DNA from 2 places in the Bacillus sp. FDAARGOS_235 genome. Region 2 is predicted to be linked to the other one. Evidence: riboswitches for the same ligand, from Rfam matches in the RefSeq annotation. Region 2 holds a riboswitch; the other holds the start of a gene.
The links. Region 2 has a riboswitch for FMN ahead of A6J74_RS09400 (ECF transporter S component). Riboswitches for the same ligand answer to the same signal wherever they lie in the genome.

Region 1: it holds a riboswitch for FMN, as region 2 does, so the genes downstream of both, ribD (bifunctional diaminohydroxyphosphoribosylaminopyrimidine deaminase/5-amino-6-(5-phosphoribosylamino)uracil reductase RibD) here and A6J74_RS09400 (ECF transporter S component) in region 2, are expected to answer to the same signal.

The regions. Positions count from the first base shown of each region.
Region 1 covers NZ_CP020437.2:4,192,842-4,209,052, forward strand. The annotation lists gene bioB (biotin synthase) at 1-754, shown strand, start outside; gene A6J74_RS23950 (hypothetical protein) at 937-1,257, shown strand; gene ribH (6,7-dimethyl-8-ribityllumazine synthase) at 1,280-1,741, opposite strand; gene ribBA (bifunctional 3,4-dihydroxy-2-butanone 4-phosphate synthase/GTP cyclohydrolase II) at 1,760-2,953, opposite strand; gene ribE (riboflavin synthase subunit alpha) at 2,966-3,610, opposite strand; gene ribD (bifunctional diaminohydroxyphosphoribosylaminopyrimidine deaminase/5-amino-6-(5-phosphoribosylamino)uracil reductase RibD) at 3,592-4,704, opposite strand; FMN riboswitch at 5,012-5,155, opposite strand; gene A6J74_RS23975 (CDGSH iron-sulfur domain-containing protein) at 5,345-5,587, opposite strand; gene A6J74_RS23985 (DUF2552 family protein) at 5,840-6,085, shown strand; gene A6J74_RS23990 (alpha/beta hydrolase) at 6,097-7,020, opposite strand; gene A6J74_RS23995 (GNAT family N-acetyltransferase) at 7,102-7,584, shown strand; gene A6J74_RS24000 (LacI family DNA-binding transcriptional regulator) at 7,684-8,547, shown strand; gene A6J74_RS24005 (Na+/H+ antiporter family protein) at 8,571-9,890, opposite strand; gene A6J74_RS24010 (alpha/beta fold hydrolase) at 10,024-11,022, opposite strand; gene A6J74_RS24015 (ribbon-helix-helix domain-containing protein) at 11,145-11,621, shown strand; gene A6J74_RS24020 (bifunctional metallophosphatase/5'-nucleotidase) at 11,751-13,340, opposite strand; gene A6J74_RS24025 (YqkE family protein) at 13,542-13,805, shown strand; gene A6J74_RS24030 (GrpB family protein) at 13,874-14,398, shown strand; gene A6J74_RS24035 (aldo/keto reductase) at 14,520-15,347, shown strand; gene A6J74_RS24040 (aldo/keto reductase) at 15,413-16,211, opposite strand, start outside.
Region 2 covers NZ_CP020437.2:1,509,614-1,525,824, reverse strand. The annotation lists gene A6J74_RS09475 (hypothetical protein) at 1-232, shown strand, start outside; gene A6J74_RS09470 (YpuI family protein) at 255-746, shown strand; gene A6J74_RS09465 (superoxide dismutase) at 852-1,763, shown strand; gene dacB (D-alanyl-D-alanine carboxypeptidase DacB) at 1,876-3,000, shown strand; gene spmA (spore maturation protein SpmA) at 2,993-3,589, shown strand; gene spmB (spore maturation protein SpmB) at 3,586-4,116, shown strand; gene rluB (23S rRNA pseudouridine(2605) synthase RluB) at 4,406-5,134, shown strand; gene resA (thiol-disulfide oxidoreductase ResA) at 5,241-5,762, shown strand; gene resB (cytochrome c biogenesis protein ResB) at 5,884-7,509, shown strand; gene resC (cytochrome c biogenesis protein ResC) at 7,524-8,681, shown strand; gene resD (DNA-binding response regulator ResD) at 8,985-9,701, shown strand; gene resE (sensor histidine kinase ResE) at 9,701-11,476, shown strand; gene A6J74_RS09415 (cob(I)yrinic acid a,c-diamide adenosyltransferase) at 11,613-12,194, shown strand; gene A6J74_RS09410 (peptidoglycan DD-metalloendopeptidase family protein) at 12,278-12,892, shown strand; gene A6J74_RS09405 (hypothetical protein) at 12,921-13,607, opposite strand; FMN riboswitch at 13,856-13,995, shown strand; gene A6J74_RS09400 (ECF transporter S component) at 14,158-14,736, shown strand; gene A6J74_RS09395 (ferredoxin) at 14,860-15,108, opposite strand; gene A6J74_RS09390 (YpbB family protein) at 15,407-16,211, shown strand, end outside.

The DNA of each region.
Region 1 (16,211 bases), 2.6 Mb from region 2:
TATTTCAGAAGCACCAATTGATAAATATGCATGGTTAACGCAGGAGAAGATTGTAGAAGGAGCACATGAAGCAATTCGCCGTAAAGCGGGTACATATTGTATTGTAGCATCTGGCCGTCGCCCGACAGATAAAGAAGTAAATCACGTAATTGGGGCTGTGAAGGAAATTCGTGAAACGACAGATTTGAAGATTTGTTGCTGTTTAGGTTTCTTAAACGAAGATCAAGCAGGACGCTTAGCAGAAGCTGGTGTTCATCGTTATAACCACAACTTAAATACACATGAAAACAATTATGAAAGCATTTGCTCAACTCATACGTATGACGATCGTGTTGATACGGTTCAAAAAGCGAAACAAGCTGGTATTTCACCATGCTCTGGGGCGATTTTTGGAATGGGAGAAACAATTGAAGAACGTGCTGAAATAGCATTTGAATTACAACGTATAGATGCAGATTCTATTCCGTGTAATTTCCTCGTTGCTGTAAAGGGCACACCGCTTGAAGGACAAAAAGAGTTAACACCTGTAGAATGTTTAAAAGTATTGGCGATGATGCGTTTCGTAAACCCAACAAAAGAAATTCGTATTTCAGGAGGTCGCGAAATTAATTTACGTTCTGTACAGCCACTCGGCTTATTTGCAGCAAACTCTATTTTTGTCGGGGATTACTTAACGACAGCTGGACAAGAGCCAACTGCAGACTGGGGTATGATTGAAGATTTAGGATTTGAGATTGAGGAATGTGCACTATAAGATAGAGGAAAAAGCAAACTTGTAAAAGAGTTTGCTTTTTTTGTAAATAAAATGTAATAAAAGGCTATTATCACTTGATACGAATGGGTTTTGAGTGAGAAAAAGAATTTTTGCAGACGAATTTTCCAAGCCCTAGTTGTACATAGTAAATATGTATTTTATATTGGGTTGGAGGATTTTACATGCACAAATACATATTAGCGATTATGACCTGTCTAATTTTAATAAAAGCAATAAGTACTGATCCAGTTAAGGCCGCTGAAAATCCTGAACAAAAAGAGATGCAACAAAGAATTGAACAACATTTTCGAACGAAAGCTGAACATTTTGGATTGAAAACGGAAGGGAAAGATTTAAAGGAAGTACGAAAAGAAATTACTATTATAGAAGAAGCGAAAAAAAGAGAGAATGTATGGAGAACAGCGCAAGCACTTCGTATAAAGACAGAAGGAAAAACGATGAATGAATTAATAAAAGATGTACGAAAAAAAGCGAAAAAATAAAAAGAGGCCGCAGCCTCTTTTTTTATGCCCATTGTTTTGATAAGTGAGCCATTTCAATGGCAGCAACGGCTGATTCATATCCTTTATTACCAGCTTTCGTACCTGCACGTTCAATCGCTTGTTCAATTGTTTCTGTCGTTAATACACCGAAAATAACAGGGATGTCAGTTTGTAGTGATAAAGACGCAACACCTTTTGCTACTTCATTACAAACGTAATCGTAATGTGTAGTAGCTCCGCGGATTACAGTACCTAAAGTAATAACAGCATCATACTTTCCGCTACTGGCCATCTTTTTAGCGATTAAAGGAATTTCAAATGCACCAGGAACCCAAGCGACATCAATATCATTTTCTTCTACGCCGTGACGTTTTAATCCGTCTAAAGCGCCGCCAAGTAATTTACTTGTAATAAATTCATTAAAACGTCCAACAACAACCCCAACTTTTAATCCTGTACCAACTAAATGACCTTCGAATACCATAATAAATCTCTCCTTTGATTATAAGTTTAATAAATGTCCTAATTTGTTTACTTTCGTTTGTAAATATGTTTTATTCTCTTCTTTTGTTGGCATTTGCAACGGTACACGCTCGACTACTTCTAAATCGTAACCTTGTAAGCCAGCAATCTTTCTTGGATTATTCGTTAATAATCGTAAACTTTGTAAGCCTAAATCTTTTAATATTTGAGCGCCGATACCATAATCACGAAGGTCAGCAGGGAAGCCGAGTTTTTCATTTGCTTCTACAGTATCGAATCCTTCTTCCTGCAATTTATAAGCGCGAAGCTTATTAAGAAGCCCGATGCCTCGTCCTTCTTGTCTCATATAAAGAAGAACACCTTTTCCTTCACGCTCAATTTGAGCAAGTGCTGCATGGAGTTGTGGTCCGCAATCACAGCGACATGAACCGAATACATCTCCTGTTAAACATTCAGAATGAACACGTACAAGCACCGGCTCACCTGTTGAAATATCACCTTTTATGAGCGCAATATGTTCTTTCGTATCTAATGAGTTAGAATAGCCAATTGCTTGGAAAGTACCGAAATCTGTAGGTAAGGTAATTTCCACTTCTCTCGTCACAAGTGTTTCATGATGGCGGCGATAAACAATTAAATCTTCTATCGTAATCATTTTTATATCAAATTGTTTTGCGCACTGTAGTAAATCAGGTACACGTGCCATCGTACCGTCCTCATTAATAATCTCGCAAATGACACCAGCAGGTTCTGCTCCGCAAAGTTTTGCTAAATCGACAGCAGCTTCTGTATGACCTGAACGGCGAAGGACACCGCCTTCTTTTGCGATTAATGGAAAGATATGTCCAGGTCGATTGAAATCAGCACCTTTAGATGCAGGGTTTAACAATTCTTGTATCGTAGTTGCACGTTCGTGAGCGCTAATCCCTGTTGTTGTAGAAACATGATCAATGCTCACTGTAAACGCAGTATGATGTGAATCTGTATTATGAGATACCATTGGTTCTAATTGTAGGCGCTCTGCGTACCCTTCCGTAATCGGTACGCAAACGAGGCCGCGACCATGTGTAATCATAAAATTAATTGTTTCTGGCGTAATATACTCTGCTAAAGCGATAAAATCGCCTTCATTTTCTCGGTTTTCATCGTCGCATACGATAACGACTTTTCCTTGTCTTAAATCTTCTAGAGCTTCTTCAATACGATGAAACATTATGTTTCCCCCTTATAGAAATCCGTTTTCTTGTAAAAAGCTTTCGGACATTGACCCCGTTCGTTTTACAGGTTTAGAAATAAAGCGTTCGATATATTTACCAATCATGTCACACTCAATGTTTACGATATCTCCGGCATTCTTTTCTCCGATGACAGATTCGCTTACTGTGTGTGGGATGAGTGAAATTGTTATGGAAGATTCGTCTATATCAAATATCGTTAAACTCGTTCCATCAACAGCAACGGATCCTTTATGCAAACAATAGCGTAGCAATTCATCGGAAATTGCTATTTTGTAATAGACGGCATTGTAATGTTGTTTTTTAGTTAAAATTGTCCCGATGCCATCGATATGTCCTGAAACGAAATGTCCACCAAAGCGCCCGTTTGCAGCCATGGCCCGCTCTAAATTTACTTTAGAGTGTGATTTAAGCAGGCGAAGTGATGTTGATTTCATCGTTTCAGGCATTGCATCAACTGTAAATGAAGTAGTTGTAAAGCTCGTTACAGTTAAGCAAATCCCGTTAACCGCGATACTATCACCTAAATGGACATCAGATAAAATTTTATTTGCATGGATCGTTAATTTCATCGCTTCTCCGCTTTGTTGCATGTTTGTGATCGTTCCTAATTCTTCTACAATTCCTGTAAACATTTCGTCACCTCATTTCGGGCAGTCGCAACAATTTTGATATCATCGCCAATTTGTTTCATCTCTTGAATTTTCAAGGAAAGCGAATCTTGTAATTTTGAAAAACCGTTTCCTCCAAAAAGAGTAGGAGCACCTTTCCCGCCAATTAATTTCGGGCTTATATAGGTTACAATTTCATTGAAATTGTTTGTTTGTAAGAAACTTGCATGAACAGTTTGTCCACCTTCGATGAAGAGAGACAGGATTTGTTTTTCACCGAGTAGATCTAAAACATCTTGAATTTCAATTTGCTTCGTTTTCATTTGGAATATCGCTATATTTTTAGATTCATAAGAAGCTATTTTCTCTTTATTTACATCCTTACCTACAATAATCCATGTCGGTGCTAAAGTATCTGTTATGACATGAGAAGATGGTGGCGTTCGTAAATGGGTATCTAAAATAACGCGAATAGAATGTTTCCCGCCATTTGGAATTCTTGTTGTTAAATGTGGATTGTCGGCTATAACTGTATTCACTCCAACAAGAATTGCATCATGTGTATGGCGATATTGGTGAACGTCAGCGCGTGCTTCTGCACCAGTAATCCACTTACTTTCACCAGTTACAGTGGCTGTTTTGCCATCTAAGCTCATCGCGGTCTTTATCGTGACAAATGGGCGTTTCGTTTTCATGTAGTGAAAAAAGTAGCGATTTAATAAAACTGCTTCCGTTTCAAGAACACCCGTAGTTACTTCGATTCCTGCCTCTTCTAATTTCTTTTTTCCATTACCAGAAACGAGCGGGTTGCAATCAAGGGTAGCAATGACAATGCGCTTAACTCCCTTTTCGATGAGTAATTCACAGCAAGGTGGTGTTTTTCCAAAGTGGCTACACGGCTCAAGTGTTACATAGACGGTAGCGTTTTTGGCTTTCTCACCAGCCATATGAAGGGCATGAACTTCCGCGTGTTCTTCACCAGCACGTAAATGAGCGCCCATTCCGACGATGTTTCCATCTTTTACAACAACAGCACCAACCATAGGATTCGGACTCGTTTGTCCTGATGTCCCCTTAGCTAATTGCAAGGCAATCCTCATATATTCTTGATCAGTCATTCTCTTCACCTCTCCTAAAAAAATCAAAAAACCCCAAGGATTTAATATCCTTGGGGTTTGGGAGACGTGATTTCTAGAATTATAGTTCGAATACGAAAGTACAGGAAAGAAACCTAGCGATGATTGACATTTTTGCATAAGGAAAAAACCTAGCAAAATATCGAATTTTTTAAACGCTAGTTGTCTCTTTTTTATTTCAGTATAAAAAATGAGTATAGAAAACTAAACATATATATAAATTCAAAATGAATGTATAAAAATATGCATACTGAAATAAAAGTGTATTCACTATATAAAAAACTAGAAACATATCCTTCTCCCATCCAGACTATACTGTCGGCCCTAGAGTTTCACTAGATCCACCGTTTTCGAGTTGAAAACGGGTCACGGACTTAGAAGTTTTCACTTCATCACCGCCGGTTGGGAATTTCACCCGACCCCGAAGGATGCTGTTTGGTCAAATTATAGCACAAAAAAGAAAAAAGGCTAGCAAAAAATATTTGAATGTGAAGAATTGTGTGAAAATACATGGAGATTGAAATGGAGACAAAAGTGTTAGAAATGTTGTTAGGAAAAGGAATATCCAGACTTTGATTAAAAGAAAAAACATGCACAAAAAATGTGCATGTCACATACGAAATTACTTTGCCTCTGGTGCTCTAACAACAGATTCGAATTTACCTTTATGCGAAGCATCGCAATAAGGCATATTTTTTGATAAACCACAACGGCATAAAGAAAATGCTGGTTTTGCTGGGAATACATTCCCTTGTGAGTCGACTAATTCCACGTCCCCTGTAACGCGAAAAGAGCCATTATCATTTACTTTAATTTGTACTTTTGCCAACGCTATCCCTCCTTCCCAAACGCTTAATTTCATCATATAATCAAGGGAAGCACTTGACAATATAAAGTGAAACTTTAATTAGTGGAGGGGGTTCATTCCACTGATTATTAGCCTTCACCAATCGGGCGATTACGGGCAGTTAATCTCCCGCCTAACTTCTTTGCTTCAGCTGAATTTTGAGATGGGAGTCTCACTGCCCGTTAACGCGGGATAAAAAGAGCACTTTCTTTGGGAGAGAAGAGAGTGTTATAATGTTTTTTATAACTGACTAGAGTAAGGTGACGAAAGATGGATAAACAATTACTTACATTACGAAATATTGCAAATGAGCGCACGTGGGCATCATTTTTGAATGATAATCATCCATATAGTTTATTGCACTGGTCGATTGCCGGTGTAGGACAAGAAGCGAAGGATGTTTGGTTACTTCAAGATGAGGTAACGTTTCAAACGACAGAATTTCCAACGCTAGATGAAGCTGTGCAATGGATTTCTGAAAACATGGAACAAGTTACAGACGTTTTATCACAATGAAAAAAACAGGCTTATGCAAGCCTGTTTTTTGTTTCTTTTACGTATGTGTTCAAAAATTGATCAAGAGCTGCTTCATACTCCTCTTTATTTTCGTTATAAGAGCAAGCGTGTGCACCGTGTTCTGCAATATAAAGTTGTTTATTATTTTCTTTTGCTTCATATAGAGCTTTTGTCATATCGGCTAAAATATAATCGTCATCTTTACTATGAATAAAGAGAACGGGATTGTTAATGTTTTTTATACAGTCGATTGGTGAAACTTCACGAATTGTATACCCGTCACGAACTTTTAAAAAAGCATTTGCTAATGGTAATAAAGGCCATTTGGGTAAATGGAATTCAACCTTTAAGCGGTGCTGTAATTGCCCATAGAAATCAGAAAAAGGACAATCTGCAATATAGAAATCAGCACCATCTTCTACAAGTCCTGCGTATTGAAGTAGTGTTGCAGCGCCCATAGATTCACCATGAATACCGAGTATTATATTTGTGCCAAAACGACTTTTTAGCCAGTCAACTACTGATTTTAAATCATGTTTTTCATAGTATCCATAGCTTGTTGTTTTTCCTCCGGTTTTACCATGACGACGATGATCATAAATAAGGACATTAAATCCTCTGCTTAAAAATAAGTTTGCATATTTTACAGAGTTCATTTTGTTTACAGTTACGCCGTGACAAAAAACCATAAACTTGTTGGAATGACCTGCAGGAATGTAATATCCATGAAGATCATATCCGAATTGCGAAGGGATATGAATTTCTTCTTTATGAAGAGCGTCAAAATCTTCTATACGAAAATGTTTTTTCGATTCTCTTTCTAGAACTTCTTCCTCTGTTTTTTTCTTCAAGTACATCACTTTATTTGTAAAGAAAATCCCAAGGGCAGTTATCGCACCTAGTATAGTAAACAATGCTGCAAAAAAACGTTTCATACTTTACCTCATCCTCCAAATACCGTTACATGTGATACACTTACATTGTATCACAAGGATAGAAAAGGAGAGAAATAGGAAATGGTGCATATAAAAAAAATTACATCAACAATGAAAGAAAAAATCCGAATGTTCATGTGTGAAAACTGGGGGAGCTCATTGATGGTTTCGCGTGGTAAGGGGCATCAGTTAGAAGAGCTACCAGGATTTGTTGCGTTTTTAGATGACAGAATAATCGGAATTATAACGTATGAAGTGACTGGGAATTTGTGTGAAATTGTATCGTTAGATAGTTTTCAAGAAAGGAAGGGGATCGGGACGAAGCTTGTGGATTGCGTATTGCAAGTTGCTCAAGAAGCACAGTGCCAAGGAGTTTGGCTCATTACAACAAATGATAATATGAACGCGTTACGCTTTTATCAAAAACGTAATTTCATGATGACAAATTTATATGTAAATGCAGTAGAAGAGGCGCGAAAAATAAAGCAAGAAATTCCGCGCATTGGATATGATAATATCCCGATTTTACATGAAATTCAGATGGAGTATCGTTTATTGAAATGATGTAACAATTTTCAGAAATATAAGTTATTATTCTTGACGAATACTGTAATTTAAGTTACCTTAAAATTGTAATCTATTACCATATTAAGGGGTGACGATGTGGCAACTATACGTGATGTTGCAAAATTGGCAGGTGTTTCAGTCGCAACCGTTTCACGAGTTATTAATGAAAAAGGATACGTTCATGACGAAACAGTAAAACAAGTAAAGGAAGCAATTGAGGAATTACGTTATAGGCCAAACAGTGCAGCAAAGCCATTATTTAAAGAGAATTCAACAATCATTGCATTACTTGTAGAGAATTTATGTAACCCATTAAACATCACTTTGCTACATTGTATTGAGGAAATAGCATATAAAGAAGGCTATCAAATAATCGTTTGTAATATAGAGAATAAAGATAGATACATACATATGTTGAAGCAAAATAACGTTGCAGGTGTTATTTTGACAAAATCAGTTTTTAAAAGTCTAGGGAAAATCGAATTCCCATTTGTTGTGATGGAGGAAAAACAACCTCTTACAAATCATTATGAAAGTGGACAGAGGGCTGTTTCTTTATTAAAAGAGAAAGCATGTCACTTTCTTGCTTATTTCGGTGAGGGGGAAGAAAGTGAAGAAATGGAAGAGCGTATATCAGGATTTTTAGACGCTGTTTGGGATGAAGGGATCTCTTATCGAGAAGCATGTGTACAAAGGTATACGAATAAACAGTTTATTACGTTATTGCAAACTCATCCGTATATAGATGGAATTGTAGCTTCAAGTGATAAGGTTGCTACCGAGTTAATTCGAGCAGCCAAATTTCTAAATATACATATACCAGAAAAATTAAAAATTATTGGACCGAATGGGAGTATCGAGAGTGAATGGATAGGTCCATCACTACCAGCAATTGAAAATTACGTCGAAGAAGAAGCGAAAATAGCTTTTCAACAATTAAAAGGGAAAATGAAAAAGTAAAAGGTGCGTTTTATACGCACCTTTTACAATGTAATTGCGGCAATAAAGCCAAATATAAGTAACGGTATATTATAATGCAGAAAAGTCGGTACACATGTATCCCATATATGATGGTGTTGACCGTCAGCGTTTAAACCTGATGTTGGTCCAAGTGTACTATCAGATGCTGGAGATCCTGCATCACCTAGCGCTCCTGCTGTACCGATAATTGCAATTGTAGCCATTGGACTAAATCCAAGCTGAATGCAAAGGGGTACAAAAATTGTTGTTAAGATAGGAATGGTTGAAAAGGATGAACCAATTCCCATCGTAACGAGAAGTCCGATAACGAGCATAAGAAATGCAGCAAGCGGTTTGTTATTTCCGATGAAATGTGCACTCGTTTGCACAAGTGATTCAACATGTCCTGTTTTTCGAAGAACAGCGCCAAATCCAGCGGCAGAAATCATGACAAATCCGATAAAGGACATCATACGCATTCCACTTGTTAATATTGCATCTGCTTCTTTAAGGGGGAGACTACCACTAATTGATAAGACAATAATCCCCGCTAAGGCACCGAAAATCATTGATTCTGTTGCTAATTGAACAGTTAATGTAGCTGTGATAGATAATAATCCGAAAGTGATGCTTCGCTTTGTATAGGGAACGATTTCACTTTCAGCGGTATGAATTTGTTCTGTTTCATATGTACGAGGTTTTCGGTACGTAATGAATACCGCTACACATAATCCGATAATCATTCCGATTGCTGGAATAGTCATCGCTTTTGGGATAAGCGCGACATCAAATGTAAGGCCGCTTTGGGCAGCATTTGTTTGCAATACGTCATGATAAATTTTTCCGAATCCTGCAGGGATCCACATATAAGGTGTAATTAACCCGAATGTAATAATACATGTGACAAGTCTACGATCTACTTTCAGCTCGTTTAATACTTTTAAAAGTGCAGGAATTAAGATTGGGATGAAAGCGATATGAACAGGGATAACATTTTGTGAGAAACAAGCCATTGTTAAAATGATGAATAAAATCAGTATTTTAGAATAAACTTGTTTTTTTGTGTCTTGTTCGTTGCCAATCCATTTTAATGCGGTTTGAATCATGGCATCTGGAAGTCCTGTTTTAGAAAGAGAAATAGCGAAACCGCCAAGCATTGCATAGCTTAATGCGATAGGGGCACTGTTTCCAAGACCAGTTGTAAAAGTGTTAATTGTTTCTGAAATACCGAGTCCGCCGATAAGTCCGCCTGTTAGAGCTCCAATAATAATGGCGACAATGACTTGGACACGTAACAAACTAAGCAATAGCATGACTGCTACTGCGACGAGTACAGCGTTCATAATAGATATAATCTCCCTAATTTTTATTCTGTTAAGGCAAGTGAATATGAAGCAGTTTGCTATATTTATACATAATACTTGCGACATATTATTATAAAATGTTTTCTATGAAATGTAAAAGAGCCTTTTTTATTTAATGATGAAAAGATAGCTCTTGTTTGATGGATTGTAAAGAATTAGCAAATAGTTCTGGTTCTTCTAGATCAGGAGAATGTGCTGAATTTGGAAACCAAATCATTTTCTTTATGGGTGCTTCAATAACATCACAATATTCTTGAACGAGTGCATACGGAGTTTGATAATCATAGCGACCAGAACAAAAATATACCGGAATAGATAAACTTGAAATAGACGAAAAGAAATCGATTGTCAGCATTTCTTCCCATAAAACGCCAGATTTTAAATTTCCTGCGAGAAACTTGAACCAATCTAATAGCGTATACTCAGGAGAAAAGAAACCTTTTCGTATGAAAGAAAAGGAAGATCCGTTTTGGATTGCGCCTCCAAATGTGCCAAGCCACTTTCTTTGAATAATAAGACGTCTCGTATCTAAAAATGGTGGTTTGCCTAATTTTAAAAGGGAAGCTAATGCTTTTTTATGATCATGTTTTTTGGCAGAATGAATTAAATGTTGATATAGCAATTCTTCATTTTGTTTCATATGTACAATTTGCCCTATACCGATGTAAGCCTCGATATATTTTGGATATTGATGTGCTATGTTAAGCCCAATAATACTTCCCCAAGAATGACCAGCGAGAAATAGTTTTTGTTTGTTGAACCTTTTAAGTACATATTGAATCACTTCTTTTGCATCGGAAACGAATTGTTCGATTGTGAAATTTGCTCCGAAATCTTTCATTGAAAAGGATTTACCTGCCCCGCGTTGATCCCAATTAATAACGATAAAGTGCTTCTCTAATTCTTTTTGGAAATGGCGAATAAATCCGATTTGTGCCATGCCAGGTCCGCCGTGACAGCATAATAAAATAGGCTGTTCTATGTTTTGACCACGCATGAGGAGGAATTGTTTTCGGTTGTTAATCATAACGCTTTCCATCGTAGCAATACTATTAGGAATGAGTTGTTTATTTTCATTATAGAACTGTGGGGTACAGCTACGAAAAAGCATATTGAAAACCTCCTTTTCTGAAATCGTATGAATCGCACAGGCTATTTATTTTGCATATACTGTTAGAAAATCATTGTAACATACCATGCTAGTGTCATTTCAACATGGGAGGAGGGGAAATTGTGACGATTGGAGAAATTATAGATTGTTTAAATAGGCGTGAATCCATCGCTATTATAGCAAAGCGCCTTGAAATAAGTCCGTATACATTATCGAAGAAATTAAGGTGGATTGGATACGAGTATGATGGAGAACGGAAGAAACGTATTTTTGTAGGAGATGGAGAAGAACCACGTCACTTACAACTCCAAGAAGCGACCGCCCTTCAATATGCGAAAACAGATTATCAAGTATTAATTTATGAGCAATTACAAAGCATTTATGAATTATTAAGAAAGAGAGAAGAAGTAAGTGCACCAATTATGAGTAAAAGTACAGAAAAAAAGAAACGTACCTTCTCTATTAATAAAGAAATATTAGCAAGATTAGACATCATATCAGAATCAAAAGGGATTCAAAAATCTAAACTTGTAGAAGAGGCATTACAACAATTTTTACAGCAATATGACTTTAACAACACATCACATTTTGATAATTGAAGAAAAGGATACTGTGTTCATTATAAGAACGAGTATCCTTTTCTTTGTTTCATGTATATTACGGCTAGAATAAAGGATAAGTGCATATCCTTTGCAATGAAAAGTACAGAGTGCGTATTTCGAGCGTACTTAATTTATTTTTTGAATTCTACCATCAATAGTTGGTTGAATTGGCTCTTTTACTTGTTTTACATAATCAACTAGTGCTTCAAAGTCATTTGGACCAGTCTCTGCATTTTTACCATTTTTAAATGATACGAATCCATCACCACCAGAAGCTAAGAAAGCATTTGCAACTACGCTATACGTTTTAGATGGAGATAATTCTTCTCCATTTGTTAAGCGTATATTCGTAACCTTTTCACCGTTTGGTTTGCTTGCATCCCAAGTATATTGAATACCTGAAATTTGCAGCATTCTCGTTGTTCCTTTTTGCCATTGTTGATTTAAAATATCACGAATATCTTGACCTGTTAAATCTGCTTTAATCAACTGATTTCCAAAAGGTTGAATGCCGTACAATTCGCCCCATGTAATATCACCAGCGTCTAAGTCATTACGAATCCCACCAGGATTCATAAGTGCGATTTGAGTTTGCATCGTTTGGCGCTGTGCATCGGCAACTAAATTTCCAAGTGTAGATTCACCAGCATCGTTTTGTTTACGGTCAATAGGTGCTGTAGATTTTCCGACTACTTCATTTACAAGAGGTGCGATTTTTTCTTTATATTGATCTAACTTTTGTTTTACTTGTTTATCAGGTTCGACACCTTCATGGTATGTTGTAACAACTTCAGCTTTTTTCTTTACGATATCTTTTGTTTTACGGTCAATTGTTACATCTACGTCTGAGAAAGCCATCCCGTAAGAGTTCGCTTGTACGATAAGTTTATTATTAACAGTACCATTTACATACGTATGACTATGCCCACCGAAAATAACATCAACTTCTGGATCAGCTTCATTTGCAATTCGGTTAAGGTCGCCATTTGTTATACCAGACTCATCTGTCGTTCCGCCAACATGTGCAAGGACGACGATGGATTTAACACCGAGACGCTTTAATTGTTGCGTTGATTTATTAATCGCTTCCACTTCGTCAGTGATCTGTACATTTTTAAGCATAGTAGGCATAACGACATTTGGTGTATCAGTTGTAACGACACCGATGAATCCTACAGGAACACCATCTACCATTTTTACAGTAAATGGTGGTAAGAATAAGCGACCAGTTGATTTGTTATAGAAGTTTGCAGCGACATAAGGGAAGTTTGCTCCTTTGAAATTCCCTGTTTTTTCGTGGTAACCACCGTAAATGAGTCGTTTCATTTCATCGATGCCTTCATCAAATTCATGGTTTCCGATTGTACCTACATCAAATTTTAAGTCATTTAAAAATTCAATCGTTGGTTCGTCTTGTAACAATGCTGAAACTGGTGGACTAGCTCCGACAATATCGCCAGCATGTACGAGAAGTGTATTAGGGTTTTGTTTTTTACGTTCTTTTAAATAAGTGGCTAAGTAATCAGCGCCACCGGCTTCTTTATTATTAATTTTTTTAACAGTATCTAGTTGTCCATGGAAATCATTAATGCCAAGCATTTGTACGTCTATGTAACGGTTTTGTTCGGCTGGAGTCTGAGATGGGGGAGCGGCGAATACACTTGAAAAAGTAATGGTGCTTAAAACTGCGACAGCGGGAATAATTTTTTTCCACATAATTCATTTCTCCTTTTTTTATAATCTGACATCATACGACATAATTTTAATAGATTCATAGGATTATATCTATATAAAAATTTAGTTTTTTAAAAAAATTAACAAATTTACAAATAATGAATAATAGAGTAATGAACCTTTTTTATTGTCGATTTCAGCATGTATCCTCTATAATGGAGAAAAAAGTAAAAGGTGAGCGGTATGAAGAAAAAGAAACAAAGGCAAGTGCAAAGACAATCTCAAATGAACCAACCGAAGAAAGAATCACTTACATTAGGTGATCAATTAAATGATTCACTTATGCAGCAATTAAAGAATAAGAAGAAAGAGTTGCAAGTGAGAGAAGAGAAAAAAGAGGCAGCAGAACTAGAAAGAAAGCGTCAAGAGCAAAAAGAACGTGAAAAGAATAAATCATTTGAAGAACTGTTAAGTGAAAGTAATCTTACTTGGAAAGACTTTAAATAATAACGAAAATGATCAGTGTATATCGCTGGTCATTTTTTTGACGAGCTTGTAAGAAAAGGGGAGTTAAAATGAGAAAAATTGTAGTCGTACCATATGAAAATCATTGGATTGAAAAATTTCAAATGGAAGCTGAAAGATTGAAGTCTGTGCTGCCAGAAACAGTGGAGATTCATCATATTGGCAGTACATCAGTGCCAGGACTAGCAGCTAAACCTATTATCGATATGATTATGGAGGTAGAAAGTATCGATCGTGTAGATCGTTGGAATGAAAGATTTAAAGAGCTTGGTTACATCGTAAAAGGAGAAAATGGTATTTCAAGACGCCGTTATTTTATTCATGGAACGGAGGAAAAACGCTCGTATCACTTACACGTGTTTGAAAAAGGAAATCCTGAGATAGTAAGGCATTTAGCGTTTCGTGATTATATGATGGCGCATTGTGAAGAAGCAAAGGCGTATGCAGTTTTAAAGAGAGAACTAGCCGAAAAATATACATATGATGGCACGTTATATACGGAAGGGAAAAACGAGTTTGTACGTAATATTGATGAAAAAGCAAAAGAATGGAGAAAAGGAAACGTAAATAATTGAGTTCGTATTTTTAGTGTATAAAATTATTATGTCAACTATACGTATATTTTGACTTTTTGGATGAATCTTGTTGAAATAAAGTAGTGGTTTATAAAATGTAACAATGAAAGGGAGAACGACTGTGCATATTCCAACAACTACACTTCATAATGGCGTGAAAATGCCGATGATTGGTCTAGGCGTCTATAAAGCGAAAGAAGGCGACGAAGTAAAGCAAGCAGTAAAAACAGCGTTAGAAGTTGGATACCGTTCGATTGATACAGCAGCTGTATATGAAAATGAAAGCGGTGTCGGTGAGGCAGTTCGTGAATCAGGAATTTCGAGAGAAGACATATTTATTACAACAAAAGTTTGGAACGACGATCAAGGATACGAGGAGACACTCGAAGCATTTGAAAACAGCTTAAAGAAATTACAGATGGACTATGTAGATTTATATTTAATCCACTGGCCAATTAGAGGGAAGTATATTGAAACGTACCGAGCTTTAGAAAAATTGTATGAAGAAGGTAAAGTACGCGCGATTGGTGTTTCTAATTTTCATAAACATCATTTAGAACTGTTATTACCAAATTGTAAAGTGAAGCCTATGGTAAACCAAGTGGAACTTCACCCGATGTTAACACAATTTGAATTGCGTAATTTCTGTGAAGGTGAGCAAATTCAAATGGAAGCGTGGAGTCCGTTAATGAGGGGCGGCGAAGTATTCGAGCACCCAATTATTCAGGGGATTGCTAACAAATATGAAAAAACACCCGCACAAGTTATATTACGATGGGATATTCAAAGTGGGATAGTAACGATTCCTAAATCTGTGACACCATCTCGTATTCAGGAGAATTTTACTATCTTTGATTTCTCATTAACTGAAGAAGAGATGAATCAAATTAATACGTTAAATCGCAATTTACATGTAGGAACGAATCCGGACAAATATGATACGTTATAAAAAAGACTGCCTCCTAATGTTTAATGTTGGGGGCAGTCATCTGTTTTTATCAGTAAATCGATATTTTAACGGTGCAAGGCATATGAATCATGCTTAACGATTTTTTGAAGTTGTATATATTCTTCTTTTGTTACAGGTAACTGTTGGCAAGCGTGTACATTTATCTGTAATTGTTGAATAGAGCTTGCACCAGGTATAACAGCTGCAACAGTTTCGTTATGTAAGCAATAGTGAATAGCTGTTCCTGTTAAAGATTTTTCTCCGATAACTTCTTTTACACTCCCGAGTGCAGTGTTTAATTCATCGTAAGAATAAGAGAGATAGTCCTTTTCTTTTACTCTTTCTATCTTTCTTGCATTGTTGTCAGTTAAAATTCCTTTCGCAAGTGGTCCGCGGGCAATGACACTAATTTGGTGTTCATTAAGAAGTGGGAACCATTCTTCTGGACGACGATTTAAAAGGCTATATTCCATTAGTACACTAACGATATTTGAGCGTTTTGCATACTCACGGATGACATTTGGACGTATAGAAGAAATACCGTAATGGCGAATAATACCTTCTTTTTTCAATTCTTCAAAAGCTTCAATAGTTTCATCTATCGGATCTTCCAGCGTTCCGCCATGAAGTTGATAAAGGTCAATATAATCAGTTTGAAGTCTACGTAAACTTTCTTTTACTTCGGCTTTTATGTAGGCTTTAGAAGGGTCCCAAGCCCAGCCGTTTTTTTCTTCTGTCCATCGATTTCCAACCTTTGTTGTAAGAACAATTTGGTCTCGTTTTCCCTTCAATGCTTTTCCAACAAATTCTTCGTTTAATCCATAATCATATAAATCCGCTGTGTCAAAAAAATTGATTCCTAAA
Region 2 (16,211 bases):
AATTACTCCTTTTGAAGGAAATCCAGTGTGTAAAGTAGAAGAACAAGACATATATTTACGGGATATTGTAGCGATATGTTGTTTAGTGAAAGATAAGGAGCTCCGTGCGCAAAAACGTTTATATTTAAATAATATAGAAGAATTTCAACAATATTTTGATGAGAGAACAGTGTTGAAAGTACAAGAAATATTGGCTGAATTACATAAAAATAAAAGAATAGAAATAGCGTGAAATGGAAAGGGAGAGGGAAGAAATGTCTAATTTGATGGTTGAAAATCAAACAGAACAAGTTTCTATATTTTTAGAAGATGCGATTACTTTGATAACCAATTATGTAAATTATCATACGTTGCCTTTTTTATTAGAAGAGACACCAGCTGGGAACGAGCAATATTATAAAGGGTTATTAGCATCAATGAGACGTCTTCTCGTTTTTTGCGAAGAAGGACATGATGCATGTTTTGTTTTGCTGAATAGCCAGCCATTTCGAAAAACAGCAGCTGAAAAAATTTTATATAAGATATATCATCAAGTAATTGCAGAGTTTTTTTCCCCGAAGAGTGATCATTGGTATGAAAATAGTCGATCTGCATATACAGGAAAAAATTCTATCGTTTTTCAACAAACACCACCTTCATCTATAGAGAAAGTGATGAAGAATTTAGAAGGTAAATTTCAATTGATGCGTGAAGAACTAGAATATTATGAGACAGATTACCAAACGAAGATGTTACACAAATACTAATTAAGGAAAAGAAGCTAAGGAGACTTAGCTTCTTTTCCTTTTGTACAGTTATATAAGGGATTTTCATTGAATATATTTAAGTGGATAGCAATAAGGAGGTGTAACATGAGTCAGCAAGGTGTATTTACAGATTACTTTCATGAAGTAGAAAGTTGGTGTGAAAGTGTTCTTCACGTATTAGATAGCCGCGCAATGGAAGTGTATGATGTCCATATGCTTGCTTATAAAATTCAGACATTATTAGAGCGTATGAAAGAGCATGAGTACGAAACGGATGCGGAGTTTATGTATGAAATAAGCGATGATGTAGAACATATTCAACATCATCTGCAGGAAGTATTTATGCAAGAAGAGGAATATGAACTATATGAAAGAGGGGATAGTGAACGAGCTGTTCCAATTGGAGGGCATACACTCCCGCCATTACCTTATCCATATAACGCGTTAGAGCCGTATATTTCTAGAGAAATTATGATGTTACACCATGATAAACATCATCGTAGTTATGTAGAAGGGTTAAATAAAGCAGAGAAGATGATGGAGGAAGCGAGAAAAACCAATCAATTTGATTTAATTAAGCATTGGGAACGAGAAGCGGCTTTTCATGGATCAGGACATTATTTACACACGATATTTTGGAATAACATGAAAAAAGATGGTGGTGGAAGTCCAAGAGGGGCTTTTTCACAACAAATTGAACAAGATTTTGGGAGCTTTTTACGTTTTCAAAAACATTTTACGGAAGCAGCCTCTAAAGTAGAAGGTTCGGGCTGGGCGATTCTCGTTTGGGTCCCCCGATCTGGAAGGTTAGAAATTTTGCAGAGTACACTTCATCAATTGTTTACACAATGGGATACGATACCGCTCCTTGTACTAGATGTATGGGAACATGCGTATTATTTACAATACCAAAATCGAAAAGATGAATATATTAAAAACTGGTGGAATGTTGTGAATTGGCCTGATGTAGAAAAAAGATTTGAAACTGCGAAACAAATTGAATGGACACCATATTAGACGCAAATTCTTTGCGTCTTTTTTAATGGGAGCAGAAGGAAGATTTCGTTCATATTTTAAAAGGCCAAGCATACACTTGTACAAAAAGTGCCAAAAGGACGTGGGGGGAAATATGAGACGAATTTGTGTAATCATTACGCTTCTTATTATGTACGCAAGCGTTATGCCGATTCCTACATATGCAAAGATGAACAGTAATGTTAGCGCTCGAAATGCTGTATTAATGGAGCAAAGTTCTGGTCGTGTATTATACGGAAAAGCAGAACATGAGCCACAAAAAATTGCTAGTATAACAAAAATTATGACAGCCTTGTTAGCTGCTGAATCAGGAAAAATGAAAGAAATGGTATCAGTTAGTAATGAAGCAGTCAGGGTGGAAGGATCGGCGATTTATTTAAAACCTGGACAGAAAGTGAAGCTAGAGGATTTAGTATACGGACTTATGCTTAGATCAGGTAATGACGCAGCGCAAGTAATTGCTGAAAATGTAGGAGGGAGTATAGAGGGGTTCGTATATTTAATGAATGAAAAGGCGAAACAAATTGGAATGAAAGATACTCACTTCTCAAATCCTCATGGTTTGGATGGAGATGGCTCTCATTATTCTTCGGCTTATGATATGGCACTGTTAACGAAATATGCAATGGGGAACGAGACCTTTAAGAAAATTTTTGGCACAAAAACGTATAAATCAAATTCATGGGATTATCCGTGGAAAAATAAACATAAGCTTGTGACATCCTATTATGAATTTGCAACAGGTGGGAAAACAGGTTTTACGAAAAAAGCAGGACGAACGCTTGTTACAACGGCATCAAAAGATGGACTAGATTTAATTGTCGTAACTTTGAGTGCTTCTAGTGATTGGGATGATCATATGAATCTATTTGACAAAGGGTTTGAACGTTTTAAGCAAACAAAAGTTTTAGGACAAGGAGCGCTTGCTGAAATAAATGAAAAGAAATATGCCAATCATGTTTATACGAAAAATAGTTTTTCGGTACCGTTAACTGAAGAAGAAAAAAAGAACGTAGTATTAAAAGTTGAACTCGATAAAAGTGCAAAACTTACGGATGGAGTAAAGGTTGGGAAGACGGACATTTATGTTGGTAATGAAAAAGTCGGAGAACGGAATTTATTTTATAGTAAACGGAAGTTAGTAGCTGCAACGGGTATGTACTGGAACAATGTGAAAGAAATTTTTTCTTACATGATAGGTGTTGGGAACGATGGTTAATCTCGTCTGGGCAGCGATGGCGGTCATAGGGATTGTGTATGCCATGATAAACGGAACGATGGAAGAAGTAACGAAAGCTGTATTTGACGGGTCAAAAGATGCGGTAACGATTTGCATAGGACTTATTAGCGTTTTAGTATTTTGGCTTGGCTTAATGAAAATTGCAGAGGAAGCAGGGTTGTTAAAAAAGTTAGTTACACTTTTTATGCCGATAGTAAAAAGGTTGTTTCCAGAAATACCGAAGGATCATCCGTCAATGGGATTTATTCTATCGAATATGATGGCGAACTTTTTTGGACTAGGTAATGCAGCAACCCCTCTTGGTATTAAAGCGATGGAACAACTGAAAGAATTAAATGGAGGAAAGGATTCGGCCAGTCGCTCTATGGTGACGTTTCTAGCATTAAATACATCAGCTATTACTTTAATTCCTACTACCGTCATTTCGATTCGAATGACTTATGAATCAGCAAATCCTACTGAAATTGTTGGGGTAACATTCATTGCACAAGTGCTCTCTATGATTGGGGCAATTTGGATTGACCGCTATTTTTACCGAAGAAGGAGTAGAAAGGGGCGGAAAAAATGAGTATTGTAAATACAATTTCATTATGGGTAATCCCTTGTGTAATTGGTTTTATCCTTTTATATGGCACGATAAAGAAAGTCCCAACGTATGAATCGTTCGTTGAGGGAGGAAAAGAAGGGATTCAAATTGCAGTTTCCATTTTACCGTTTATGGTTGGAATGCTTGTATCCATTTCTATTTTTCGGGCATCAGGTGCTTTAGATGCGATGATATCTGTAATGAAGCCGATGTTAGATTTAATTCATGTCCCAGCAGAAATCGTTCCACTTGCGCTTATACGTCCAATTTCGGGTTCTGCTGGTTTAAGTATTACGACTGATTTAATTGCAACATATGGACCAGATTCGTTTATTGGGAGATTAGCTTCTACGATGCAAGGGAGTACAGATACGACTTTTTATATTTTAACAGTATACTTCGGAGCTGTTGGGATTAGAAAAATGGGGGATGCATTAAAAGTAGGACTTTTTGCAGATTTAATCGGGATTATTTGCTCAATTGTGTTTGTTTCTTTATTGTTTCAGTAATACTATTCATTTTTTAGGCTATTTCGCTTATAATACGTATACGACCACTATTAAGGTGTAGCTTAATAGTGGTTTTTTTATGCAGTATTTTTGACAAAATGATGAACTTTTATTGTGAGAAATATGAAAAATATGGACAATAATAAAGGATAAAAACATGATTTGCCCTTTATATGTTTAATATCATCGCTATGTTGTTTAAGTGAGACGAGGCGAACAGTCGTAAAACGTATGCGGTTGCCAAGTCTTTCTAATGTAAGGTAAGATAAATTCGAGGTGAAAAAAAGAAATGGAACGATTACAAAAAGTGATTGCACAAGCAGGTATTGCATCGAGAAGAAAGGCTGAGGAATTAATTCAGCAAGGAAAAGTGAAAGTTAATGGAAAAATAGTGAAGGAGTTAGGAACAAAAGTAACTCCTCAAGATAAAGTAGAAGTAAATAACATCCCTCTTGAAAAAGAAGAACCTGTTTATTTTTTACTATATAAACCAACTGGCGTAATTTCAAGTGTATCAGATGATAAAGGAAGAAATGTTGTAACAGACTTTTTCCCTGAAATTACACAACGTTTATTCCCAATCGGACGCTTAGATTATGATACGTCTGGCGTATTATTAATGACAAACGATGGGGACTTCGCTAATGTATTAATGCACCCGAGATATAAAGTTGAAAAAACATATGTTGCAAAAATAAAAGGGCCATTAACAGGTGAGAAAATTCGCATGTTAGAACGAGGTGTTACATTAGAAGACGGAAAGACAGCACCAGCAAATGTGAAAATTATTTCTTGGGACAAGCGTAAAGAGATGGCGATTGTACAATTAACAATTCACGAAGGCCGTAACCGTCAAGTACGTCGTATGTTTGAAGCGTTAGACTGTAAAGTAGTGAAATTAAAACGTGAACGTTATGCCTTTTTAGAAGTGGGTAGTTTGCGACCTGGTGATGCAAGAGAATTGACACCACATGAGGTAAAACAATTACGCGCGCTTGCTTCTACAAAGCCAAGATAAGCTATAGAGTTAAAATTTCACCAGTGGAGTGCTCTGCTGGTGATTTATTCAATATAACATTTACAGAAAAGAATACATACCATTTACCGAGGAGAGGGGAGACAAGATGAAGAAAAATCGCTTATTATTTCGTGTTATCATCCTGCTCATTTTAAGCGGTGCTGTAGGATTTACCCTTTATCAAGGGTTTTTCACTGATAAAGAGAAAATGCAAATTGGGAAAGAAGCACCTAATTTTGTTGTGACGGATTTGGAAGGAAAGAAAATTGAATTAAAGGACTTAAAGGGTAAAGGTGTATTTTTAAACTTTTGGGGAACTTGGTGTAAACCTTGTGAAAAAGAAATGCCTTATATGAATGAATTATATCCAAAGTATAAAGAAAAAGGCGTTGAAATTATTGCGTTAGATGCAGATGAAACAGATATTGCTGTTAAGAACTTTGTGAAACAATATGATTTGAAATTCCCAGTTGCCATTGATAAAGGAACAAAAATCATAGGCACATATGGAGTAGGTCCATTACCGACAAGCTTTTTGATTGATAAAGATGGAAAAGTAGTGGAGCAAATTATAGGTGAACAAACGAAAGAACAGTTAGAAGGCTATTTGAAGAAAATTACTCCGTAATAAAGAAAGCCTTTACATAAGAGGTGCATGTCTATAGCGCCTCTGATTTAAAAATTCTGAGTATTGCGGTAACTTGAGGTTAGAATATACAATAGTACATATAGATACAGGGGCGGTGAGAGTGTTGAAAGAAATTAAATGTGAGTGTGGACATGTTAATCCGATAGGAACCATTTTTTGTGAAGCTTGTGGGAAACCATTTGAAAGCAATGAAAATGTAAAACTATTGGATATGCGCTATGAGGGGAGTGCGCGGAGATCTCTCACGCAAACAAAAACGATAGTCGATAAAATTTGGAGCTTTTTCTCTTCTGTAAAAGTAGGTGTATGGCTAATCGTAATAACTTTAGCTGCATCAGCGATAGGAACAATTTTTCCGCAAGAAATGTACATAACGCCAGGAATTGCACCAGCTGAATATTATAAACAGGAATACGGATTTTTAGGGCAATTATACTATCAATTAGGATTTAATAATTTATACGGTTCATGGTGGTACATGATTTTAATTGCTTCTATCGGTACTTCACTTGTGATATGTAGTTTAGACCGTGTTATTCCCCTTTATAAAGCTTTAAAAAAACAAGGGGTAAAAAGACATCCTAGCTTTTTAAAGAGACAAAGATTATACGGGACTGGTACTCCGCAAGATGGTGACTTGGAAAGAGTGCAAAAGAATTTAAAGAAAAGAAACTATAACGTGAAAGTGGAAGACGGAAACGTTTTAGCGGAAAAGGGACGTTTCTCACGTTGGGGTCCATATGTAAATCATATCGGCCTTATTATCTTTTTATTCGGTGCGATGCTTCGTTTTTTACCGAGTATGTACGTAGACGAAGCTCTTTGGTTACGTGATGGTGAAACGAAAGAAGTACCAGGGACGGATGGTCAATACTATTTAAAAAATGAGAAGTTTATAAAAGAAGTTTATGATAAAAGTAAGGATAAGGAAGTTTTTGATGAAGCGATAGACCGTGTTGGGGATAAAATGATTGCGAAAAACTTCCAAACGAATGCAGTATTATATAAAGCGGTAGGCGAAAATATAGCAGGGCAAAAACCGAAATTAGAAAAAGTAAAAGAAGCGGAAATTCGCGTGAATGAGCCATTGAAATTTGATCAATTTGCAGTGTATCAAGTGGATTATAAAGAAAGTGAATTTAAAAGTATGTCCTTCCACTTGCAAAACAAAGAAAATAATCAAAAGTGGGGACCAATTAAAGTAGATTTAGCGAATCCTACAGAAAAATACGATTTAGGAAATGGTTATTCTTTAGAACTATTAAGCTATTTTCCAGATTTTTATTTTGATGAGAATGGAAAACCGAATACAAAAACAAAATTACCAAACAACCCTGCATTCGTATTTAAAATGTTTACGCCTGAGACGCCAGATGGTGAAGTGAGTTTCGTTGGTATTCAGCAAAATATAGAAGCAGATGGAAACAACAAATATAAAATGTCATTTGCAGGTGTTGAAATGCAAAATGCGACAGCTCTAACGGTTAGGAAAGATTTAACGCTTTGGATTCTTGGTATTGGAGGATTTATATTTATGGTTGGTGTCATTCAAGGTATGTATTGGAATCATCGCCGTATTTGGATACAACGTGTTAATGATGAATGGTGGATTGCAGGACATACGAATAAAAATTGGTTCGGTTTAAAGAAAGATATTGAAAGAATACTAGAAGGTACAGCAATTCCACAGCCAAATGATAAAGTAATTGATAAAAAAATTAGTTAAGGTGGGGAAACGATATGGTGCAAATAAGTAGTAACTTTCTCTTTACCGCATTTATTTTATATTTAATAGCAACTCTATTTTTTGGGGGAGCAATTAAAGAAAAGGGTCATAAATGGGCAAATGTAGGAATAACGATTACAATTTTAGGATTTATAGCACAAACAGTATATTTTGTTACAAGGTGGATTGCATCAGGTCATGCGCCAGTTAGTAACTTTTTCGAATTCGGTACGTTTTTCGGTATGATGCTTGTCGGAGCATTTATTGTAATGTATTTTATGTACCGCGTAAGTATAATGGGACTATTTGCATTACCAGTTGCTCTTTTATTAATTGCCTATGCAAGTATGTTCCCGAGGGAAATATCCCCGCTTATCCCATCTTTAAAAAGTAACTGGTTACACATTCACGTGACGACTGCAGCAGCAGGACAAGCAATTTTAGCAATTAGTTTTATTACGGGCGTTATGTATTTATTGAAAAATGTAGATCAATCAACGAGAAGTAAACGTACATTTTGGTTAGAAACGGTAGTGTTCACACTTGTTTGTACAGTTGGATTTATTGCGGTAACGACAGTATTCTCCAGTATGAAATATGAAGCTAAGTTTCAATGGATTGATAAAAATGAACAACAAGTCGAGATGAAGTATAATCTCCCAGCTTTAGTTGGACCACATGAAGGGAAGTTACTGACAGAAAATAAATTAGAACCGACAGTCGAAGTTCCAGCGATTGTAAATGCGAAAAAATTAAATACTGTTATTTGGTCAGTAATAGTTGGAACACTACTTTATGTTGTATTAAGACTTGTTTTACGCAAACGAGTATCAGCGGCACTTCAGCCACTAGTAAAGAATACGAATAGTGATTTACTGGATGAAATCGGATATCGATCTATTGCAATTGGATTCCCAGTTTTCACATTAGGTGCGCTAATTTTTGCGATGATTTGGGCTCAAATAGCATGGACGCGTTTTTGGGGGTGGGATCCGAAAGAGGTTTGGGCACTTATAACGTGGCTCTTTTATGCGGCAGTATTACATTTACGATTATCTAAAGGATGGCATGGGGAAAAATCAGCGTGGCTTGCAGTAATTGGTTTTGCGATCATTATGTTTAACTTTATTGTAGTGAACTTAATCATTGCGGGTTTACATTCATATGCATAGAGAAATAAAATAGGAGAGTGTATGTCACTTTCCTATTTTATTTTTGTCAAATTTTCTTCTTTTTTGAGAAAAACATGACAAAGTAGCGGTTGATTTTGTAAAATGATGTCGAGGACATAATATACTGTTCAAATAAAATACATAGTTTTGGAAAAAAATTGAACAAACTTTATTATTCTTGTGAAGCATAATAGTGGGAAGTGAAACATTTAGAGGAGTGCTTAAATAACCGAGAATAGCGCAACATAATAGTGTAGAAGGGTAGGTGTGAACCGCTGATGTGAAAATATGCAGCGGGTAGAAATGGAAAATGAATTTAGAATTTTAATTGTAGACGATGAGGATCGCATTCGTCGTTTATTGAAAATGTACTTAGAAAGAGAGCAATACACAATTGAGGAAGCAGATAATGGTGATACAGCTTTAGAAATGGCGTTGCAAAATGATTATGATTTAATCTTATTGGATCTTATGATGCCTGGTAAAGATGGTATCGAAGTGTGCAAAGGGGTTCGTGAGAAAAAAGCGACACCAATTATTATGTTGACGGCAAAAGGTGAAGAAGTAAATCGGGTACAAGGATTTGAAGTTGGAACGGATGATTATATTGTAAAACCATTTAGCCCACGTGAAGTAGTGCTTCGTGTGAAAGCGGTGTTACGTCGTGCTGTACCAACAACATTCTTTACACAAGATACAACGACGAAAGATGTTACTGTGTTCCCGCACTTAACAATTGATAACGATGCACATCGTGTTACTGCAGATGGTAATGAAGTGAACTTAACGCCGAAAGAATATGAATTACTATTATTCTTAGCGAAAGCTCCTGATAAGGTATTCGATCGAGAGCAATTGTTGAAAGAAGTATGGCAATATGAATTCTTCGGAGATTTACGTACAGTGGATACGCATGTAAAGCGTTTACGTGAGAAATTAAGTAAAAAATCACCAGATGCTGCGAAGATGATTGTTACCGTTTGGGGCGTGGGTTACAAGTTTGAGGTTGTGAACGACTGATGCTTTGGAGAAGTGTAGTAGGGAAGTTATGGATGACCATATTACTTCTCGTTTCGTTTGTTCTTGGATTTGTTGCGATTTTACTTTCACAGTTTTTTAGAACGTATTATGTTGATATGAGTGAAGCTAGGCTTCAGAAAGTTGCAACAAGTGTTTCAGAGTTAATTGAAGAAGGTGCCGATGTAAAAACGATTGAGAATATCGCGTATAAATTCTCTGACCCACTTTCAAGAATCATTATTGTAGAAGATGGTAAGGAGATTTCATCTTCTCCGAAACAAGAAGGATTAGTTACGCTAACAATAGATGATTTAAAAGAAGATAAAGAATTAGCTGCTGTTTTTAAAGATAAAAAAGAAATTAAAAACAACATAAGAAAAGCTTCTAATAGTAGGAAGAATAAAAATACTGAAAATGATATTATGATTGTCGGAAAACCGGTGCAATCAAAAAATCAAAGTGCAGTGTTCGTATATGAATCTTTACAAGTACCAATACAAGGTATGGAGAGAACGACTGATTTTATTTTCTTATCGGCTGGGATTGCGATTATATTAACAACTTTCTTTGCGTTCTTCTTATCTACTCGAATTACCGCACCGCTTCGTAAAATGCGTGAGGTTGCTTTTGAGGTGGCACGTGGGAAGTTTGATGCAAAGGCCCCTATGGTATCTCAGGATGAAATTGGTGAGCTTGCAACGGCCTTAAATCAAATGGGTAAACAGTTGAAGTTTAATATGAATGCTTTGCAGCAAGAAAAAGAACAGTTAGCTAGTATTTTGAGTAGTATGGCAGATGGAGTTATTACGTTAAATCAAGAAGGTGAAGTCGTAGTTATTAATCCACCGGCTGAAAATTTCTTACAAGTTTGGCAAGAAGAAAAAGAGATAGAGCTAAGTAAAAAACTACCTTCTGAACTTGTGGAACTATTCCATCGCGTTGTAGAAAGTGAGCAACAACAAGTTGTTGAAATTAATTTGCAAAAAGGTAACTACGTAGTTCTTATGACGCCGCTTTACAATCAAACGAAAATTCGTGGGGCTGTAGCAGTGTTGCGTGATATGACGGAAGAACGCCGTCTTGAGAAGATGCGTCAAGACTTTATTGCCAATGTATCACATGAACTTCGTACACCAATGGTCATGCTTCAAGGGTATAGTGAAGCGATTTTAGATGATATTGTGCAAACGAAAGAGGAAATTAATGAGTTTGTTCAAATCATTTATGATGAATCCGTTCGTTTAGGTAAACTTGTAAATGAATTATTAGATTTAGCTCGTATGGAAAGTGGCCACGTAGAGTTACATATTGGTGAAGTAGATATTCATCCATTTGTCGAAAAGATTGGCCGTAAATTCCAAGGGATTGCAAAGGATAAAGAAGTTGAACTAACAGTAGATTTCCAAAATCCAATTGAACAATATCCGTTTGATGCAGACCGTATGGAACAGGTGTTGACGAATTTAATTGATAATGCAATTCGTCATACGAATGCAGGTGGACATGTTGCACTTGTAATTCATACGGAAAATAATGGTCTTACTTTCGAAGTGCAAGATTCAGGTGCTGGTATTCCAGAAGAAGATATTCCATTCTTGTTTGATCGTTTTTACAAAGCTGATAAAGCAAGAACACGCGGGAAAAAGGGTGGAACAGGACTCGGGCTTGCGATTGCTAAAAATATTGTTCAAGGCCATGATGGGAAAATTTCTGTCTCAAGTGTTGTTGGAGAAGGAACTACATTCTCTGTATATTTGCCGAATCGTATAATTTAGATATATGTTTTTAAAGTTAATAATAAATAAAGTTCTACTGTTTTTTATTTTTTTGTAAAATCAATTAAATAAATTATAGTAGAACTTTTTTCTATCTTAGTCGAATTAAGAATATCGAGAGAGGTGCTGTGAAGAAATGAAATTATATACGAAAACAGGAGATAAAGGGAAAACAAGTGTAATAGGTGGCAGGGTGGATAAAGATAATATTCGTGTAGAAGCATATGGCACGATAGATGAGGCGAATTCTCATATTGGATATGCGATGACTAAGCTACAAGGCGGGGCATTTGGAGATGTTTACAATGACCTTGAAAATATTCAACATGAACTATTTGATTGCGGGGGAGATTTGGCGATAGTGGAGGAGAAAATCCCTTATAAAGTAACGATCGAAATGGTCGAAAGCTTGGAAAGAAGGATTGATTTGTATATAGAAGAAGCGCCACCATTAGAACGCTTTATTTTACCAGGTGGTAGCGAGGCATCGGCTACCATTCATATTGCACGTACTGTTGTAAGAAGAGCAGAGCGCTCTATCGTGTCGTTGAAAAAAGAAGTGGAAATAAATGAAGTTGTTCTAAAGTATGTAAATAGATTATCTGATTATTTGTTTGCAGTAGCTAGAGTAATAAATACTCGATTACAAGTAAAAGATGTGGAGTATAACCGTAGCGCATTAGTTTTTCGTGATAAGAAAGAGAAGGAAGTGGAGTAATTCACTTTCTTTTTTGTATACTTTTTTCTGTAATATACCAAAATAGAGAAGGTATGGTGGTAATTAGAAAACGGAGGATGTATATGAAAGTGTTAAAATGTAGCGTCATGTTATTGACTGTACTGTTTTTATCTCAATTACATGTTTACGCAGAAGAAAATCGATGGACATGGCCTGTGGAAGGACAGATAAGTGATTATTTTGGGACAAGGCATGGAAAACACTACGGTATTGATATAGCTGCACCGATCGGAGTACCTGTGGCAGCTATTCAAGATGGTAAGGTGACAAAGTCTTATTATTCAAATAGTTATGGGAACGTTGTATTTATTAAACATGGAGAATATGAGGCTGTGTATGCACATTTAAATAAGAGACACGTAGTTCAAGGGGATTATATTTCAAAAGGAGAAATAATTGGAGAAGTAGGAAACACAGGAGAATCACGAGGTGCACATTTACATTTAGAACTTCATCAAGGAAGATGGACGATGGCGAAAAAGAATGCGATGAATCCATTACTTGTTTTAAATGAACAAAGAAATGAAGTTGTTTCTTCCTCATTATATGTTGTACAAAAAGGGGATACTTTAGTTAATATTGCAAGGAAATTTAGTATGACACTTAAGGAAATAAAAGCAAAAAATGGATTGCAGCAAGAGCGAATTTATCCAAGTCAACAATTATACGTAAAGTAAAGAAGAGCTAGTTTAACTAGCTCTTCTTTTACCAAAAAATAAAGACACATATAAATCCAGAAATAGCTAAGTAGCTATATAAGTAAAAAACTTTTGTTCTTGTTTTTTCTTTTGTTCGAAACAGTACAATAGTCGGTTCAATTAAACCGATTGTCAAACAAAGTAAGCCAAGAAGCATACAACCAATCGAAAGAGAGTACAGGGCGATTTGTGGTGCTTGAAATGGAATCATCCATTTTAATAAAAATGCAATAAGTGCAGTGTAACAAATGCTGCCGATGTATTTATTCAACGGTGTATTAGAACGAAAACCAGGAAGTTTTTTTAAGAAAGAGCGAGAAACAACTTCTGTTTGTAAAGATGTATGCTCTTCGATAATTTTTTGAGCTTCTTTTCCTTTTTGGAAAAGGGATAATATCCAGTTACGCTCACCTTGAAAAATAAATTGAGAAGTTGTCAAATAGTGATCAACCTTCACTTTATTCCAACTCTTCCATGGATGACGCTCGCACAATTTTAATTTACTTTCTGTTTTTTTATCATACTGATAAATACTGATGCCATCTTCATCGAAAGCAGCATAGTATGTCTCGCTTGAGAATGTGCCTAAATCAATTGGACAGTAGAAAAGTAATTCTTTTTTTAAGTAAAAGTATTCTTTTCTTAAGTTTTTTTTCATTGCTTCTCGAATAGAGTGTCTTTTATCTTTCTTCATGACATTTCCTCCATAACTCAGAAAATGTTCTTATCTTAACAATTCAACATCTTATCACTTTTCATTATATATGACTAGGGAATTCAAAAGAGAAATGCCTAATAATAAAAAATATGGGGTGTATTGTAAAATATTTTGCAATTATTAATGGGTTATAAAAAATAAATAACTAATTTTAAATAAGTTACAATTTTTTAGTTCACAATGTTATTAGGTTGTTGTATAATGAAGGGGAAAATAGAATATCGGTCTATCTTCGGGGCAGGGTGAAAATCCCGACCGGCGGTGATGAACTATTTATGATTTCGTTCTAAGCCCGCGAGCCGTTAAGGCAGGATTTGGTGTGATTCCAAAGCCGACAGTATAGTCTGGATGGGAGAAGATGGAGGTTCAAGCGTTCAAAAAAGATAGGAATTTGAACGTCTGTTTGATATGCCTTAAATTCTCCCTTTGTGTAAAACACAAAGGGTTTTTTCATTCTATGAAAAAATAGGCATAGCAGAACCTTTCCACTTTCCATGAGATGATCGATGGAAAAGGAGAGAGAACGATGAAACAAAAAAACAGTGTAGTAAAGATGGTGAGTGTAGCAATGCTAAGTAGTATTGCATATTTACTAATGATGTTGGATTTCCCGTTCCCAGGGCTTCCGCCATTTTTAAAAATTGATTTTAGTGATGTGCCAGCTCTAATTGCTGCAATTATTTTTGGACCAATTGCGGGGATAATTGTAGAGGGAATAAAGAATATTTTACATTACGGGATTCAAGGTAGTTTAGTAGGAGTGCCAGTTGGAGAAATTGCAAACTTTATTGCAGGATGTTTATTTATTGGACCAGCAGCTTTCTTATTTAGAAAGTATCGTACTGTAAAGAGTTTAACGACAGGACTAATGTTAGGGACAATTACAATGGCGCTAATTATGAGTGTATTAAACTATATCATCATATTCCCAGCTTACACTTGGTTTTTAAATGCACCTGCTATGTCTAGTGAGGCTATAAGAACGACTGTTGTAACAGCGATCTTACCGTTTAATTTAATTAAAGGAATTGTAGTAACAATTGTATTTGTAGCATTATTCTCACGCCTGAAAGTATGGGTGTTTGCAAAAATGAAAAATGCATAACATATAAAATAAAACCATTAGTAGTGTGAAACTACTAATGGTTTTTTGATAAGTAGAATGAAAATAGGGAACAAAAAATGCCCCTCATCAATATGAGGGGCATTTTTTGAAGTTAATAAAAGACTATTCGAATTTTAAAGCGTCGCCGTCAAATGATTCGTCAGCAACTTTAATTGAGTCAGTTGGACAACCTTCGAATGCATCCATCATATCTTCAATTAATACATCTGGAATTTCAACGATACCTTGGTTATCATCTAATGTTACAAATGCAATACCTTCATCATCATAGTCATAAATGTCTGGTGCAGCAGCGCCGCAAGCACCACATGCGATACAAGTATCTTTATCAACGATTGTATATTTTGCCATCTTTTTTCCCTCCTGATAATATGTATGTGAAAAGCTCGCCATAAAAATTATAACCTTATTGTAAAACGGTTTGTAAAACTTTTCAACATAAAATTATAATGATAATGCTTATCAATTAGAGTGTCAACTTATTTTTGAATTATGTCATAAGATTTTCAAAATACGTAAATGTTATTTCGTTTGGTACAATAGAGTATGTACAAGCATATGGTACCGATATGATAAGGTTAATGAGTAACAGTAGACGTTGTAATCATATTGAAAAAGAATTAAGTTAAATTGGAAAGGGGAAGCGGTAATGCAACTACAATATACTTTATTGTATTGTTTAAAACAATTGAATGGCGAAAGGACCGTTTCTTCTATTTATTATTTATTAAAAGGAAAGAGGTCATCGCAAACATTACAAGATGGGAATATGTTTCAAATTTCTTTTTTGTTTGGGATTTATAAATCTTTGAATAGAGCTGATTATGATCAAGAAGTTGCAAAGTTGGTACAAACGGATTTAGTTCAATCTATACATGAAAATACATACGTAGTAACGACTGCTGGTAACATGCAATTAAACAAATGGAAAGATGACTTTGCTTTTCCGACGTGTTTACATGGTTTACACTATGGTGAAATAGGTGAAACGTTTTGGAAGAGATTATCATTAATCGTTCAAACCATTTCGAATTTACAACAGGTGAATACGAAATTTATTCCAATTCAGCAAGATACAGAAATAATGATGTGGGTGAAACGTTTTCTCACTGGAATACCATATATGAGAAGTGAATTGGCTAAAAGGTTGTGGAAGGAGATGTATACTCTTTTACAAAAAAATAAACCATTAGAGGCGACAATCGTAACATATCGCTTAACGGGCTATAAACGCATCGGTTGTACGTTGCAACAATTAGCGGAAATTACGAAACAAGATGTATTTCGAGTGTATTTTTTATTTTGGGGTACAATTCATTTCATTATTCAAGAAGTTCGTAATAAAGAAAGTGAGTTTCCGTTATTAGCTGAAATTATATCTTATCCAAATGAGAAGGCTGATTTATTTAGCATATCTACGAAAAAAACATATAATCTTTGGAGACAAGGACGCT